Regions from separate parts of the Micromonospora sp. NPDC005220 genome, predicted to be linked through region 1. Evidence: riboswitches for the same ligand, from Rfam matches in the RefSeq annotation. Region 1 holds a riboswitch; the other holds the start of a gene.
What was found. A riboswitch is a leader RNA that binds a small molecule or an ion and turns the genes downstream of it on or off. The one in region 1 is predicted to bind S-adenosylmethionine.

Region 1 (7,315 bases):
GCCCGGGTAGGTGTCCGCCGCGAACTTCTCCATGGCCGGGTGGGCCAACCGGCGAGCCTGGAGCAGCGCCGCCGCCTCCACCGCGTCGGTGGCCGCGTAGACCTCGTCGGCGCCGACGGCCTCGCACACCTCGGCCAGCACGGCCAGGTCGTCCGCCGCCCGGGTGCCGGTGTCGGCGGCGGCCAGCAACAGGGCCTGCGCGTCGGTCCGCAACCCCATCGGCTGGTACGCCTCGATCGCCCGCAGGTGGGTCTGGTCCAGCAACTCCAGCAGGCTGGGGGTGAGCCCGCGAGCCGCGATCTCGGCCACCGCCGCGCCGGCCGTGGCGGTGGATCCGAAGACCGCCACCAGGGTCAGCGAGTCGGCCGGGGCGGGCCGCAGCGCCACGGTCACCTCGGTGATCACGCCGAGGGTGCCCTCCGAACCGACGAACAGTCGGGTCAGGTCGTACCCGGCCACCCCCTTGGCCGTACGTCGGCCGGTGCGCAGCACCTCGCCGGAGGCGAGCACCACCTCCAGGCCGAGCACGTACTCGGTGGTCACGCCGTACTTCACACAGCACATGCCGCCGGCGTTGGTGGCCACGTTGCCGCCGATGGTGGACGACTCCCAGGAGCCCGGGTCCGGCGGATACCAGAGGCCCTCCTTGGCCACCGCCCCGGCCAGCGCCGCGTTGACCACCCCGGGTTGGACCACCGCTATCCGGCTCACCGGGTCGATCTCCCGGATCTCGTTCATCGCGACGGTGCTGAGCAGCACCGCGCCGTCCACCGCGTTCGCCGCGCCGGCCAGCCCGGTCCGCGCGCCCTGCGGCACCACCGGTACGCCGTGCCGCGCCGCCGCCTGGACCACGGCGACCACCTGCTCGGTGGTGCGTGGGCGGGTCACCACCAGTGGCATGCCGGCGGCGCACAGGTCGGCCTCGTCCCGCTGGTGCGTGCGCAGCAGGTCCGGGTCGGTGAGCACGGCGTCGGCACCGAGCGCGGCGCGCAGGTCATCGAGGAGCGCGGTGGGGCCCATGCAGCCGAGGTTAGGTCGCCGACGGGCGATCATCAACATGATCGACTGCGCGGGATAACTTGGGCACCATGCTCTACCTGGACCGGCCGGCCTGGCCGTGGCGAGGTCGGCTCTGGTCACACCTGATCAGTGACGTGTCGTACGCCGAGCTGCACGCCTTCGCCGAGGCGCTCGGCGCGCCCCGGCGCGGCTTCGACCGGGACCACTACGACATTCCGGCCGACCGGTTTTCGGCGGCGGTGTGGCTCGGCGCCCAGGTGGTGCCGAGTCGGGAGCTGGTCCGGTTGCTCCGCGCCGCCGGCCTGCGTCGGCCGAAGCACCTGGTCAGCCCGCGTTCCCCGGCTCCCCGGTGAGGGTGGCCAACTCGCGGCGCACGTTGTCTCGGGCGGGTTCTTCCCATTGCCTCGTCAGCGGTGGCAACCGGAACAGCGCGGGCAGCGCCAGCAGGCCGGTCAACACGGCGGCCCGTCCAGCCCGGAAGGCCGGCTCCGGCACATGGGCGTACTCCCGGCGGATCGCCGCCGCGTAACGCTCGTAACGGGCTGGCGGCGCGGCCAGCACGGCCAGGTCGGCATCGCAGAGCAGCGCGCCGTCCCGGTCGCCGGGCGTCACCGCGTGCCCGGCGGTGAGCAGCACCAGTCGGCGTACCTCGGCAACCGTTGTCGCCGGCACCCCGAGCCCGGTGAGCACGCTCTCGGCCAGTGCGGCGCTGTCCCGTTCGTTGGCGTCGCCAGCGGCCCGGGGCTGGTAGACCGCGTCGTGGAACCAGGCCGCCAGCCGGACCACGTCGGCCCGAGCGGCCAGGTCGGCGTGCTGGTCCACCAGATCGAGCACCGTCGTCAGGTGGGCCAGCGTGTGATAGTGCCGGTGCGGTTCCTTCCACCTGGCGATCAGCTTCTCCCCGGCCCGGGTGGTGTCCGGGTCGGGCCTCGCGCCGGCATTCCGGGCCACCGCCCGCCACCGGTCCAACAGATCAACCACCGCCCGAGTCTGCCGCATCCGCTCGCGACGCGCGGGAAGGGAGGATTCAGCGGGCACACCACGGGTAGTCGCGCCCATGGCCGGGGCGCGGGACAAGCGACAGCCGATCGTGCGACGTACCGCGCTGCGCGAAGGGCTGGTGGACATCGACGGCGCGCGGGTCGCCGAGGCCACCGAACAGCTGCGCCATCGCGGCCGGGCCACCCTGCACGACCGGCTGCACCGGGTACGGATGGCCGGCGGGCTCGCCGTGCAGGCCGGCCTGGCGGCCGGGCTGGCGTACTTCGTCTCGCACCGGCTGCTCGGCAACCCGCAACCGGTCTTCGCGCCGATCTCCGCGGTCGGCACCCTGGCCGCGTCGGTGGGCCAGCGGTTCCGCCGGACCGTGGAGTTGATCGTCGGGGTGGGAGTCGGGGTGGGCATCGGCGACCTCCTGATCTACCTACTCGGCACCGGGGCGTGGCAGCTCGGCCTGGTGGTCACTGTGGCGATCCTGCTCACGATCTTCGCCGGGGCGAGTGTCGCGATCGTCATTCAGGCGGCGGCCACGGCGGTGCTGATCGTGACGCTGAGCCCGTCGACCCAGAACCTGGAGATCCCCCGCTTCATCGACGCGTTCCTCGGGGGTGGGATCGCGTTGCTGGTCACGGCGGTGCTGCTGCCGTTGAACCCGCTCCGGGTGATCAACCGGGCGGCCCGACCCGCCCTGGACCTGCTCGCCGCCCAACTCGACACCACCGCCGACGGGCTGCGCAGCCGAGATCGGGCCACCATCCAGCGCGCACTTGATCGGCTCCGAAACAACAAGGACGAACTCAACACGTTGGGCGAGGCGATCGAGGGGGCGAAGGAGACCGCCACCCTCTCCCCGGCCCGCTGGCACCGCCGCGACGAGCTGACCCACTACGCGGAGGCGGCCGATCCCATCGACCGGGCGATGCGCAACAGCGGCACGCTGATCCGCCGGTCGGTCACGCTCATCGAGGACGAGGAACCGGTACCCGATCCGATGCCGGACGCGATCGGCCACCTCGCCGAGTCGGTCCGGCTGCTCAAGCACGAGTTCGCTGTCGGCGAGGAGCCGCAGAAGGCTCGGGAACGGTCGCTGCGGGCGGTCAGCGAGGCCGGCCGGGCGTACGGCGACGGGGTGGGCTTCTCCGGCAGCGTGGTGATCGCCCAGATCCGTACCACGGCGAGCGACCTGCTGGTCGCCTCCGGGATCGAGCAGGAGGAGGCGAACCGGTGGATCCGCACCGCCTTCGGGGAGCAGTCACGCCCGGTCGGTGAGCCCGCCGAGCCCGGCGAGGCGCCGAAGCCACCCACCGCCCCGCCGGTCGGTTGAGCGAAGGCCGCCGGCCGGGCCTCAGCCCAGCTCGGCCAGCGCCGCGAGCAGCCGGTCCACCTGGGCGGCCGTGCTGCCCAACCCGATGCTGGCGCGCAGCGCGGTGGGCGGCAGGTCCCGTCGGCCGGTACGCTCCGCCGCCTCGCTGAGCAGACGCCGGGCCAGCGGGTGGGCACAGAACAACCCGTCCCGTACGCCGATGTGGTGCTCGGTGGCCAGTCGCGCGGCCACCTCGGTGGAGTCCCAACCGGCGACCACGAACGAGACGATGCCGACCCGGGGCGTGTCCGGGCCGAAGGTACGCAGCTCGACGACGTGCGGCAGGCCGGCCAGGCCGGTCCGCAGCCGGGCCAGCAGGGCCTGCTCGTGGGCGGCCAGCGCGGCCCGGTCCGCGTCGTCGAGCGCCGCGCACACCGCCGCCAGCGCAACCGCGCCCAGCAGGTTCGGGGTGCCGCCCTCGTGTCGCGCCGGGCCGGTCGCCCAGGTCACGTCGTGGGTGGCTGGCCCGACGTGGCTGGTGGCGCCACCACCGGCCAGGTACGGCGGGGCGGCGTCCAGCCAGTCCGCCCGGCCGATCAGCACGCCCGCACCGAACGGCGCGTACAGCTTGTGGCCGGACACCGCCAGGTAGTCGACGTCGAGCGTGTGCCTGTCGACCGGGGCGTGCGGGGCGAGCTGCGCGGCGTCGAGCACGATCCGGGCACCGTGCCGGTGGGCCACCCGGGCCAGTTCGGCGACCGGCCACCGCTCACCTGTCACGTTGCTCGCACCGGTCACCGCGACCAGCACCGGCAGCGCCGGGCTGCTGCTCCGGCGCAGCTCGGTGAGGGCGGCGGCGAGATCGCGTACCGCCCCGTCGGGGTCGCTGGGCACCGGCAGCCGCACCGACCCGCGCGGCCAGGGCAGCAGATTGGCGTGGTGCTCGCCGGCGAACGTGACGACAGTGGTGCCGGCCGGCACGGCCCGCGCCAGCAGGTTGAGCGCGTCCGTCGTGTTGCGGGTGAAGATCACGTGATCGTCGGCGCGAGCGCCGAAGTGGTCGCCGATGGTCTGCCGGGCCTGCTCGTAGGCGAGGGTGCAGCGCCGCGACAGCGCTCCCGCTCCGCGATGCACGCTGGCGTACCAGGGCAGCAGCTCGGCCACCGCGTCGGCGGCGGCCCGCGCGCACGGCGCGGTGGCCGCGTAGTCCAGGTTGATCTCGCCGGGCACGCCGAGGACGTCGAGCGGCGCGGACGGCGCCGACGACACGGTGGGCACTGTGGGCAGCGAGGGGACGAGAGTGACGGACACGCCGGAACCTCCGGGGTCAGGGACCCCGGGTGCGACATCGGGACGGGGTCCGCGCTTGCCCAGCACACCGATCGGGCTGGGCCCGGTCATCACCCGGGGCACCCCACCGCGAACTCGACGAGGGTTGCCGGCCAGCAAGCCGGGGCTTGACGCTGGCGCTCGTGACCTGCCGGCAGCATAGCGGCTGCCGATGCGGCCGAACCAGCCGGCAACGGATGGCTACGCTGACCGCATGGCCGACACCCCGCCCGGTTCACCGCTGCCGTCGTCGCCCGCCGCCCCGCCTGCGCCCGCCGCCCCGTCCGTCGGCGAGGCGCCCCGGATGCCGCGGCGCCGCCTGGGCTGGCGGCGGTTCCTGGCGCTGGCCGGGGTGGTGCTGTTCATCGCGGCGTGCGCGGTGTTCATGGTCTTCACGCTCGGCCAGTCGCTCGGTGCGCAGGCCCTGCTGATCGGGGTGGTCGCCGCCATCCTGCCGGTGCCGGTGCTGGTCGCCTGCTTCCTCTGGCTGGACCGGTACGAACCGGAGCCGCTGAAGTACCTGATCTTCTGCTTCGCCTGGGGGGCGTTCGTCTCCACCGCCGCCTCGCTCACCGTGAACGACTTCGCGGCCAACCGTTTCGCCGACTGGGGTCTGCCGTCCGCGCTCACCGGGGTGCTGGTGGCGCCGTTCATCGAAGAGCTGACCAAGGCGTTGGGCCCGATCCTGCTGCTGGTGTTCCGGCGCCGCGAGTGGTCCGGGATCACCGACGGCCTGGTCTACTGCGGGCTCTCCGCGGTCGGCTTCGCGATGGTGGAGAACATCCTCTACCTGGGCGGCTTGGGGTACGCGTCCGGCGCCGACCGGTACGGCCCGGCCACCGGCATCCAGCAGGTCATCGCGATCTTCATCCTGCGGATCCTGCTGTTCGGGTTCGCCCATCCCCTTTTCACCTCGATGACCGGTGTGGGGCTGGGGATCGCCTCCCGGACGGCCGACCGGCGCATCCGGGTGCTCGCCCCGATCGCCGGCCTGCTGCTGGCGATGATGCTGCACGGCACGTGGAACCTGCTGCCCACGCTGACCCAGGCCACCGGCGAGGCCATGATCATGCTGTACGGGTTCCTGGGCCTCATGGTGCCGGTCTTCTTCGGCACGGTGGGGTTGGCGCTGTGGCTGCGCGCCTGGGAGGGCAGGCTCACCGAGCGGGCCCTGCCCGACTACGTACGGGCCGGCTGGCTCAGCCCACCCGAGGTGGCCGCGCTGAGCAGTCTCGGCAGGCGGCACGCGGCCCGTAGCTGGGCGCGACGGGTGGCCGGCGACGCCGGGGTGCGGGCGATGCGGGGTTACCAGTCCGCCGCCACCCGGCTGGCCCTGCTGCGCGACGGGACGCTGCGCGGCCTGGACCGCAAGCCCGCCGACCAGGAGCGGACCGCTCGCGAGGAGCGGGAGCTGCTGGACGCGATCAGCGCGTACCGGACGTTCTTCGTCGGTCGGGACCCGCAGGCCCCGGCGGGGGTCTGGGACGGCAGCCGCTATCTGCTGCGTTTCCCGGACGGTACGCAGCGCCCGGTGGACGCGCCGGACGAGCCGGTGGTGCCGATCCCGGTGGTGCTGGCTCCCGCCCCGGCCCCGGTCGGGTACGCCCCGCCCGGCTGGCCCGGCCCGCGCGCGGCGCCGCCCTGGCCGCCGACGCACCCCTGACGGCTCAGGTCATCAGGGAGGTGAGGAAGTCACCGAAGCCCTGGAACATCGCCATCAACGCGCCCCCGATCGTCTTGAACATCTGCGCGGCGCCGTTCGGCCGGAAGGCCACGAAGTAAATCAGGAACGCGACAAAGCCCCAGGTCAAAAGCTTCTTCACGAATACCGGCATCGTCCCTCCCCAGGGCCACGGTCGCCGGATGGCTTCCCGTCGTGCGGCCGGGCAAACGGTGCGCGACGGGGCCTGGTGGCCGGGGGAGGTGCGTCAGAGGTAGAGGCCGGTCGAGTCGTTCTCGATCCGCTCGGCGGCCACGGCGTGCACGTCGCGCTCGCGCAGCAGCACGTAACCGCGGCCGTGCAGCTCGACCTCCGAGCGGTCGTCCGGGTCGAAGAGCACCCGGTCGCCGGAGACGATGGCGCGGACGTTCGGCCCCACCCCGACGGCGGTGGCCCAGGCGAGGCGTTTGCCGACCGCGGCGGTCGCCGGAATGACGATGCCGGCGGTGGAGCGGCGTTCGCCCTCGCTGCCCTCCATCCGCACCAGCACGCGGTCGTGCAGCAGGCGGATCGGCAGGCCGGTGTCCAAATCGTTGTCGGCGGTCACGCCGCAGACGCTACCGTGTGGCCGACGGTGGTTACGCCGGTGGTGGTCGGGGCATTGTGTGGCTGAACTGCCCTACGGTGTCGGGAACGGACGTATGCTGTCCGACCTGTCGTCGTGGGCGGGCCGGGTTTCTGCCAGGAGGTGCGCTTGAGCCGCTTCGAGCGGGTACGTGGGCGGCTTCGCCGCGCCTACCAGTCACGACAGGAGTCGGCGCCGACCGACGAGGGCGCATCGAGTGAAGCGCTGAACGACGTGTCGGAGGAGGCCCGGGTGGCGTCGCCGGCAGTTCCTGGGCCGGCCGCGCTGCCGAGCGCCTCGGTCTACGGCGCCGAACCTCCGGTGGACCGGCACAGCTCCACCTCCAGTCGGGACGACGCCGATGTTCCGCACGGGCTGC
Region 2 (7,315 bases), on a different contig from region 1:
GACGCGTGCGCAATGGGGGAGCGGTCCCTTCGGCGATGTCGTAAACGATTCAGCTCGAAAGGGCGCGCAGGGAGGGAGATCGACCCCCTCCGGAAGCGCCTCCGCGTCAGGCCGGAGATCGACCCCCATCGGAAGCGCTTTCGCGTCAGGCCGGAGAGCGGGGCGTGAGGACCGCGTCCAGGAGGCCGGGATAGAGCTTGTCCACCTCGTCGCGGCGGAGCCGGACCAGCCGGCTGGTGCCGGCGGCGCGGGTGCGGGTCAGGCCCGCCTCGCGCAGCACCTTGAGGTGGTGGCTACGGGTCGCCTTGGAGACGCCGAAGTCGAGGCTGCCGCAGGCCGCCTCGCCGCCCTCGGCGAGCGCCCGGACGATCTGTAGCCGCACGTCGTCGGCGAGTGCGGCCAACACGCTGGTGACCGGTACGGCGGTCAGGTCGGGTTCGTGCGGCTCCATGTGACCAGTGTAACCCTTGTTCGACAATGATCGAACAAAACCCTATGGTCAGTGGCGTTGGTTCGATGATACTCGAACATTGGAGTTGTCGATGCGATCCCGCGCCACCGCATACCCACTGGTCGCCGTGCTCGGCTGGGGCGTGATGTTCCCGATCCTGGCCAGCGCGCTCAACCGGGTCGATCCGCTCAACCTGACCACCGCGCGCTACCTGCTGGCCGCCGTCGTCCTGGTCGCCATCCTGCTGCTCCGCGAGGGTGCCGGCGCGCTGCGGCACGGCGGTCGGGCACTGGAGGTGGTGGTGCTCGGAGTGGTCGGCTTCGCGGGCTTCAACCTGCTCACCAACCTGGCGCTGGAACACGCCGCCCCGCAGCAGGTCTCCCTCTTCGTGGCCACCACACCGGTGATCACTCAGCTCGTCCGCTGGGCCCGCGACGGCGTACGGCCGAAGCCTCTCCTGTTGGCCCTCTCCCTGGTGGCGCTCCTCGGAGTCGGTCTGGTGATCACGCGCGGGAGCCTGGCCGGGCTCGGCCAGTTCGGCCTCGGCGGGCTGATGATGATCGGCGCGGTGCTGGGCTGGGGCATCTACACCCACGGCGCCGGCCGGTTCGGCGAGTGGTCGCCGCTGCGCTTCACCACTCTGACCGCGCTCGCCGGCACAGCCGCCATGCTCATCCTGAGCATCGGCGCCGACGCCGTCGGCTGGCAGCACGCGCCGGCCGCCGCCGACCTCGTGGCGGTCACCCCGCAGCTGGGGTACGCCGCATTCGTGGGTGCCGTGATCGCGGTCCTGGCCTGGAACCTCGCCGCCCGACCCCGGACGATGTCGCAGCCCCAGTCGGGCGCGGTAACGGACCCGATCGCGGTGACCGATCCGGTGGCGGTGAGCGCCCGCTGACCCGCTGACCCGGTCGGCGGCGGCAGGGGACAACTCCGGTGGTCCCTCCATGGCAGGATGAACCGCCAGGACCAGCCGTTCCATCGATCCGTCGATGCCTGGTGAGGGGGCCGTTGTGACGTCGCTCGAAACCGAGGCCATGCGCAAGGCGGGCCAGGCGATCAGCGCGGACGCGAAGTCATTCGCCGACACGGTGCTACCCAAGGTTGCCTCGCTGACCCTGCCGCGGGATGCCTTTCCGATGTTCGCCTGGAACCTGCCGGACGACTACGAGCGTGTCCGGCAGGGCGTGGGCGACGTCGCCGCGGCGCTGCAGAAGACGATGGACTCGATCGGCACCGCACTGACCACCATCGCCACCCACTACGAGGAGCAGGAGCGGGTGCGGGGCGAGAACTTCACATACCAGGATTGAACGGAGCCGCGATGTCCGACTCCTCGCTCTACTCCGACCGACTCGACGGCGAGACCACCGAAAACCTGTGGGTGTTCGTCGGCATCCTCGGCACCGCGCTCGCGGCGGCCGTCTGGCCCACCGGTGGCGGCCCGGCGGTGGTGGCCGGCCTCACCGCACTTGTCGAGGTCAACATCCGCACGCCTGACCCGTGGGACAAGGGTTCCGAGGCGTGGAACGACATGAGCGACGTGTTCGAGCAGTGCAAGGCGAGGCTGACGCGGGCGCGCGGTGACGTCGACACCTACTGGGCCGATCAGGGCGCCGAGGCGTTCAAGGCGTTCCTGGAAACACGCATCGAGCCCGCGCTCGACGCGATCGCGCAGGCGGCGAGCAACGTCCGGAACATGTGCGACGACATGTGGTGGGGTCTGACGACGAACCTGGTCAGCTACCTCAGTGTCACGGGCGCGGCGCTGGTGGCGGCCGGCGTGGCCTACCTCTCCGGCCCCTACACACCGGCCGTGCAGTGGACGATCGTCGGAGCCTGGGCGGCGTTCGCCATCACGACGCTCACCGCCGTGCTGACCTTTGTGCAGCAGGTGTGGACGGCTGGGCGATGACCGATCAGCTCAACGGGCGCCTCGCCCGGATCGCCGAGGCGCAGGAAGCGGTCTACGAGGGCACTGACGACACGGGCACCGTGGTGGTCAGAGCCACCGGCGCCGGCCGGGTCGAAGACGTCTACCTCAGCCCGCAGGCGGTGCGCGACCTCGACGCGCAGGCCCTCGGTGCAGCGTGCGTGACAGCCGTGGCCGACGCGAGGATGATCGCCGCCCAGGCGCTCGCCGCAACGATCGCCGAGGTCTCCGGGCAACCCGCTCCGGTCGACGTTCCCGCATCGGTTCCGCAGACGTACGATCCGGCGTCGGCCGCCGAGGCCCTGCGCGCCGTCGCCCGGAGGGCCGGATGAACCCCGATGCCCTGTCGGCGATCCGTCGTGACATCGCCGCCGCGATGGAGTCCGCGGCAGATTTTGTCGAGCGGCCGGCGAGCGAGCACTATCAGGCCGCGGCCGGCGACGGCGCGGTGATCGCCACCGTCGGAGTGGGCGGTCAGCTGCTCGACGTACGGATCACGCCGCAGGCCCGGCGTGGAGTGGACAACCTCACCCTCGGCGAGCACGTACGCGATGCGATTCGCGCGGCCGAGGCCGAAGCCGAGCAGGCCCGCACGGCCCTGCTCGGGTCGCTGACCATCGGTGGCCGCTCGGTCGCCGACATCCTGGCCGACCCGGGGGCCGGTCTGCCCGGCACCGTTCGACCGCGGCGGCAGCGATGACTCCCGCGCAGCGCGCCGTGGTCACCATGGTGTCCGTCCTGGTCGCGATCATCGCCGTGTCGGGTGTGGTCTGGCTGCTCGCCGGCGGCGAACGGCCCACCGGCGGCGCCTTCGTGACCGCCGGCTGGATTCTCCTGGCCCTACTGGCCGCCTTCGGGGCGGTGGTGTTCTACCTCGGGCGTCGACGCCGGCGCTGACCAGCAGCGCGCCGCACGCCGGGATGCCGGCGGCCGGCTCACACCGTGGGATCTGCGGTAGCAACGACCGACAGCGTTGTCCTAGACTCGATCGCACAACTGCATACCTCATCCAGAGGGGCTGAGGGATACGGCCCGACGACGCCCCGGCAACCACCCCGCGCGCTCACCGCTGAGCGACCGGCGGGGCAGGTGCCAATTCCGTCCCCGCCGCACCGTGCGATGCGGGGAAAGATGAGAGGACCCTCGACATGACGTCGACGCTCGTCGCCTCCGGCATCGACACCTCCGCCAGCCCCGCCCGCGCCCTGGTCTGCCGTGCCTGCTCGGCCCGCTACCCGCTCGCCGCCCAGCACGCCTGTTACGAGTGTTTCGGCCCGCTGGAGGTCGACTACGACACCGCCGCACTGGCCACCGTCACCCGCGAGCAGATCGAGGCCGGCCCAAAGAACATCTGGCGGTACGCCGCACTGCTCCCCGCCGGTCAGGACCCGGCCAGCCGGGTCACCCTGGACCCGGGGTTGACCCCACTGGTGGCGGCCCCGCACCTCGCCGCCGAGCTGGGCATCACCGCGCCGCTCTGGGTCAAGGACGACAGCGCCAACCCCACCCACTCGTTCAAGGACCGGGTCGTCTCGGTGGCGCTCACCGCGGCCAAGGCGCTCGGCTTCACCCGGTTCGCCTGCGCGTCGACCGGCAACCTGGCCAACTCGGTGGCCGCCCACGCCGCCCGCGCCGGGGTGCCCTCGGTGGTCTTCATCCCCAGCGACCTGGAGCAGGGCAAGGTCATCACCACCGCTGTCTACGGCGGCGAACTGGTCGCCATCGACGGCTCGTACGACGATGTCAACCGGCTCTGCGGCGAGCTGGTGGAGACCGACGAATTCGAGGACACCGCGTTCGTCAACGTGAACGTCCGGCCGTACTACGCGGAGGGCTCCAAGACCCTCGGCTACGAGGTGGCCGAGCAGCTCGGCTGGCGGATCCCGGCGCAGGTGGTCATTCCGATGGCCAGCGGCGAGCTGCTCACCAAGATTGACAAGGCGTTCTCCGAGCTGGTGGAGATCGGCCTGGTCGAGGCGCCGGCCGGCGGCTGGAAGGTCTTCGGTGCGCAGTCCGCCGGCTGCAACCCGATCGCCACCGCCCTGCACGCCGAAACCGACACGATCGTCCCGGTCAAGCCGACCGGCATCGCCAAGTCACTCAACATCGGCGACCCGGCGGCCGGCCTCTACGCCCTGGAGGCGGTCCGCCGCACCGGTGGCTGGATGGAGTACGCCGACGACGACGAGATCCGGGCCGGCATCCGCGATCTCGCCCGTACCACCGGGGTCTTCGCCGAAACCGCAGGCGGGGTCACCGTGGCCGTGTTGCGCAAGCTGGTCGAATCCGGTCGGCTCGACCCGACGGCCGAGACCGTCGTGTTCAACACCGGTGAGGGTCTGAAGACCATCGACGCGGTGGCCGGCCAGGTCGGGCCGACCCACCACATCAAGCCCTCGCTGCGCGCCGCCCGGGATGCCGGCCTGCTCGGCTGATCCGCCGGCCGGCGCTCGGCGGCCAACCGGGTGGGGGATGGGCGGCCAGCCGGTTGGGGGAGCAGACGGATCCGCCGGGTAACTGGCTTTTCGCAGTGAGTGTGGAAAACCCGCCGCTACGGACTTGACGGCAGGAACCGGACGGCGCAAGATGCTCCGTGCGGGAGGGCATTTCGCCGAAGACTTTTGAAGTTCTTGCGACCCAACGCCGGAGGCGTTGTGCGAGTGTCCCTCCCGACCACGTTCGATCGGGCCAGCGATTAATTCGCTGGCCCGATCGCTTTTCCCGGGTGCACGCTCACCGGCATGAGCATCACGATCGCGTCGTTCGACGGCGCTGACCGGGCGTCGGTCGACGAGGCGTACCGGATCGGGTCGGCGGCCAACGACGCCGACCTGCCGGACTTCCCGCCCTCCTGCCGGCGCCGCTTCGACGCGCTGTTCCACACGCCGATGCCCGGCACGACGTCACTCTGGGCGCTGGCCCGACTGGACGGCGTGCCGGCCGGTTACCTCCAACTGGACCTGCCCGAGCTCGACAACACCGACAACGCCACCGCCGAGCTGCTGGTGCATCCCGAGCTGCGGCGCCGGGGAGTCGGCCGGGCCCTGCACGAGTACGGGGTGCGCCTGCTCCGCGAGCACGGCCGCAAGCGGGTGGTGGCCATGGCCGTCTCCGCGCTGCCCGACGGCCCCGCCCGAAGCGTGGCCGGCGACGCGTTCGCCACCGCGATCGGAGCCCAGCCCGCCCTCACCGAGGTGCGTCGGCGGCTCGACGTCAACAAGATCGACCGGGTTGCGCTGCGAGCGGCGCTCGCCGAGGCCCGCCCGCTGGCCGAGGGCTACCAGTCGGTCTGCTGGCAGGGGGCGACCCCGCAGGAGTACGTCGCCGACATCGCCTACCTCGACGGCCGGCTGCTGATGGACGCGCCCATGGGCGACGTGCAGTGGGAGCCGGAGCAGGTGGACGCCGAACGCATCCGCGGCAACGAACGGGCGCTGGACGCCCGTGGCCGGCGGCGCTACCACCTCGGGATGCGGCACGAGGCGTCCGGCCGGCTGGTCGCCTGGACGCTGCTCGATGTGGGCGCCTCCACCGACTGGCACGCGTACCAGCAGATCACCATCGTCGACCCGGCCCACCGTGGGCACCGTCTCGGCCTCATCGCCAAGGCGGAGAACCTGCACCACCTGCTCACCCACGAACCAGCGGTCCAGGTGATCGACACCTGGAACGCGGCCAGCAACAGCTACATGGTGGCGATCAACGAGCAGCTCGGCTTCCGCCCGGTTGACTCCTGGACCAACTGGCAGCTCACCCTCTGACAGGTCTCGGCGCTACTGCTCGCGGGCCTGGCTCAGGCATGCGTCGCTGTCGGGCATTCGCGCTGCTGCTCGCGGGCCTGGCTCAGGCATGCGTCGCTGTCGGGCATTCGCGCTACTGATCGCGGGCCTGGCTCAGGCATGCGTCGCTGTCGGGCATTCGCGCTACTGATCGCGGGCCTGGCTCAGGCATGATGGCGGGCATGACGGAGACCCCGCATCCCCTGTACGACAGGCACGCCGACACCCTCAACCGTGCGCTGACCGCGATCACGGAACGGGGCTACTGGTCCGCCTACCCTGAATCCCCCAGCCCCCGGGTGTACGGCGAAACCGCCGCCGCCGACGGGAAGGCCGCCTTCGAGGCGTACCTCGGTGGTGATTTTCCGCTCGACCAGCCCGGCAGCGGCGTTCGGGTCGCCACCGAGACGAGCCCGTTCGGGGTGGAGCTGGCGGTGCGTTACCCGCACGCCAGTACCGGCGAGCTGGTCAGCGCCGCCTCCGCCGCGTTGCCGGCCTGGCGCGACGCCGGCCCGCAGGCCCGGGTGGGCGTCTGCCTGGAGATCCTCGACCGACTGCACAAGCACATCTTCGAGCTGGCCAACGCGGTGCAGTTCACCAGCGGGCAGGCATTCGTAATGGCCTTCCAGGCCGGTGGCGCGCACGCGCTGGACCGGGCGCTGGAAGCGCTGGCGTACGGGTACGCCGAGATGACCCGGCACCCGGGCACGGCGGGCTGGGAGAAGGCCGCCGGCAAGGGTGACCCGCTGCGGATGACCAAGACGTTCCACGTGGTCCCGCGTGGGGTGGCGCTGGTGATCGGCTGCAACACCTTCCCGACCTGGAACTCGTACCCCGGGCTGTTCGCCTCGCTGGTCACCGGCAACCCGGTGATCGTCAAGCCGCACCCGCGCGCGGTGCTGCCGCTGGCCATCACCGTGAAGTACGCCCGGGAGGTGCTCGCGGAGGCCGGCTTCGACCCGAACCTGGTCCTGCTGGCCGCCGAGGCGCCCGGCGAGAAGCTCGCCAGCGATCTGGCCCTGCACCAGTCCGTCAAGATCGTCGACTTCACCGGTTCCACCGAGTACGGCGACTGGCTGGAGACGCACGCCCGGCAGGCTTCGGTCTACACCGAGAAGGCCGGCCTGAACACGATCGTCATCGACTCCACCG

Region 2: another riboswitch for S-adenosylmethionine. It lies ahead of thrC (threonine synthase); the one in region 1 lies ahead of ABZU52_RS26100 (aminotransferase class V-fold PLP-dependent enzyme).

Annotation. Positions count from the first base shown of each region.
Region 1 is NZ_JBEXHP010000099.1:1,864-9,178, reverse strand. It holds gene ABZU52_RS26120 (FAD-linked oxidase C-terminal domain-containing protein) at 1-1,020, opposite strand, end outside; gene ABZU52_RS26115 (DUF4031 domain-containing protein) at 1,089-1,373, shown strand; gene ABZU52_RS26110 (metal-dependent phosphohydrolase) at 1,345-2,001, opposite strand; gene ABZU52_RS26105 (FUSC family protein) at 2,141-3,343, shown strand; gene ABZU52_RS26100 (aminotransferase class V-fold PLP-dependent enzyme) at 3,365-4,609, opposite strand; SAM riboswitch class IV at 4,680-4,800, opposite strand; gene ABZU52_RS26095 (PrsW family intramembrane metalloprotease) at 4,824-6,314, shown strand; gene ABZU52_RS26090 (hypothetical protein) at 6,319-6,486, opposite strand; gene ABZU52_RS26085 (co-chaperone GroES) at 6,580-6,918, opposite strand; gene ABZU52_RS26080 (AI-2E family transporter) at 7,066-7,315, shown strand, end outside.
Region 2 is NZ_JBEXHP010000002.1:199,577-206,891, forward strand. It holds gene ABZU52_RS01935 (metalloregulator ArsR/SmtB family transcription factor) at 146-451, opposite strand; gene ABZU52_RS01940 (DMT family transporter) at 543-1,349, shown strand; gene ABZU52_RS01945 (hypothetical protein) at 1,465-1,764, shown strand; gene ABZU52_RS01950 (hypothetical protein) at 1,776-2,366, shown strand; gene ABZU52_RS01955 (YbaB/EbfC family nucleoid-associated protein) at 2,363-2,716, shown strand; gene ABZU52_RS01960 (YbaB/EbfC family nucleoid-associated protein) at 2,713-3,084, shown strand; gene ABZU52_RS01965 (hypothetical protein) at 3,081-3,281, shown strand; SAM riboswitch class I at 3,387-3,522, shown strand; gene thrC (threonine synthase) at 3,533-4,819, shown strand; gene ABZU52_RS01975 (GNAT family N-acetyltransferase) at 5,126-6,145, shown strand; gene paaN (phenylacetic acid degradation protein PaaN) at 6,346-7,315, shown strand, end outside.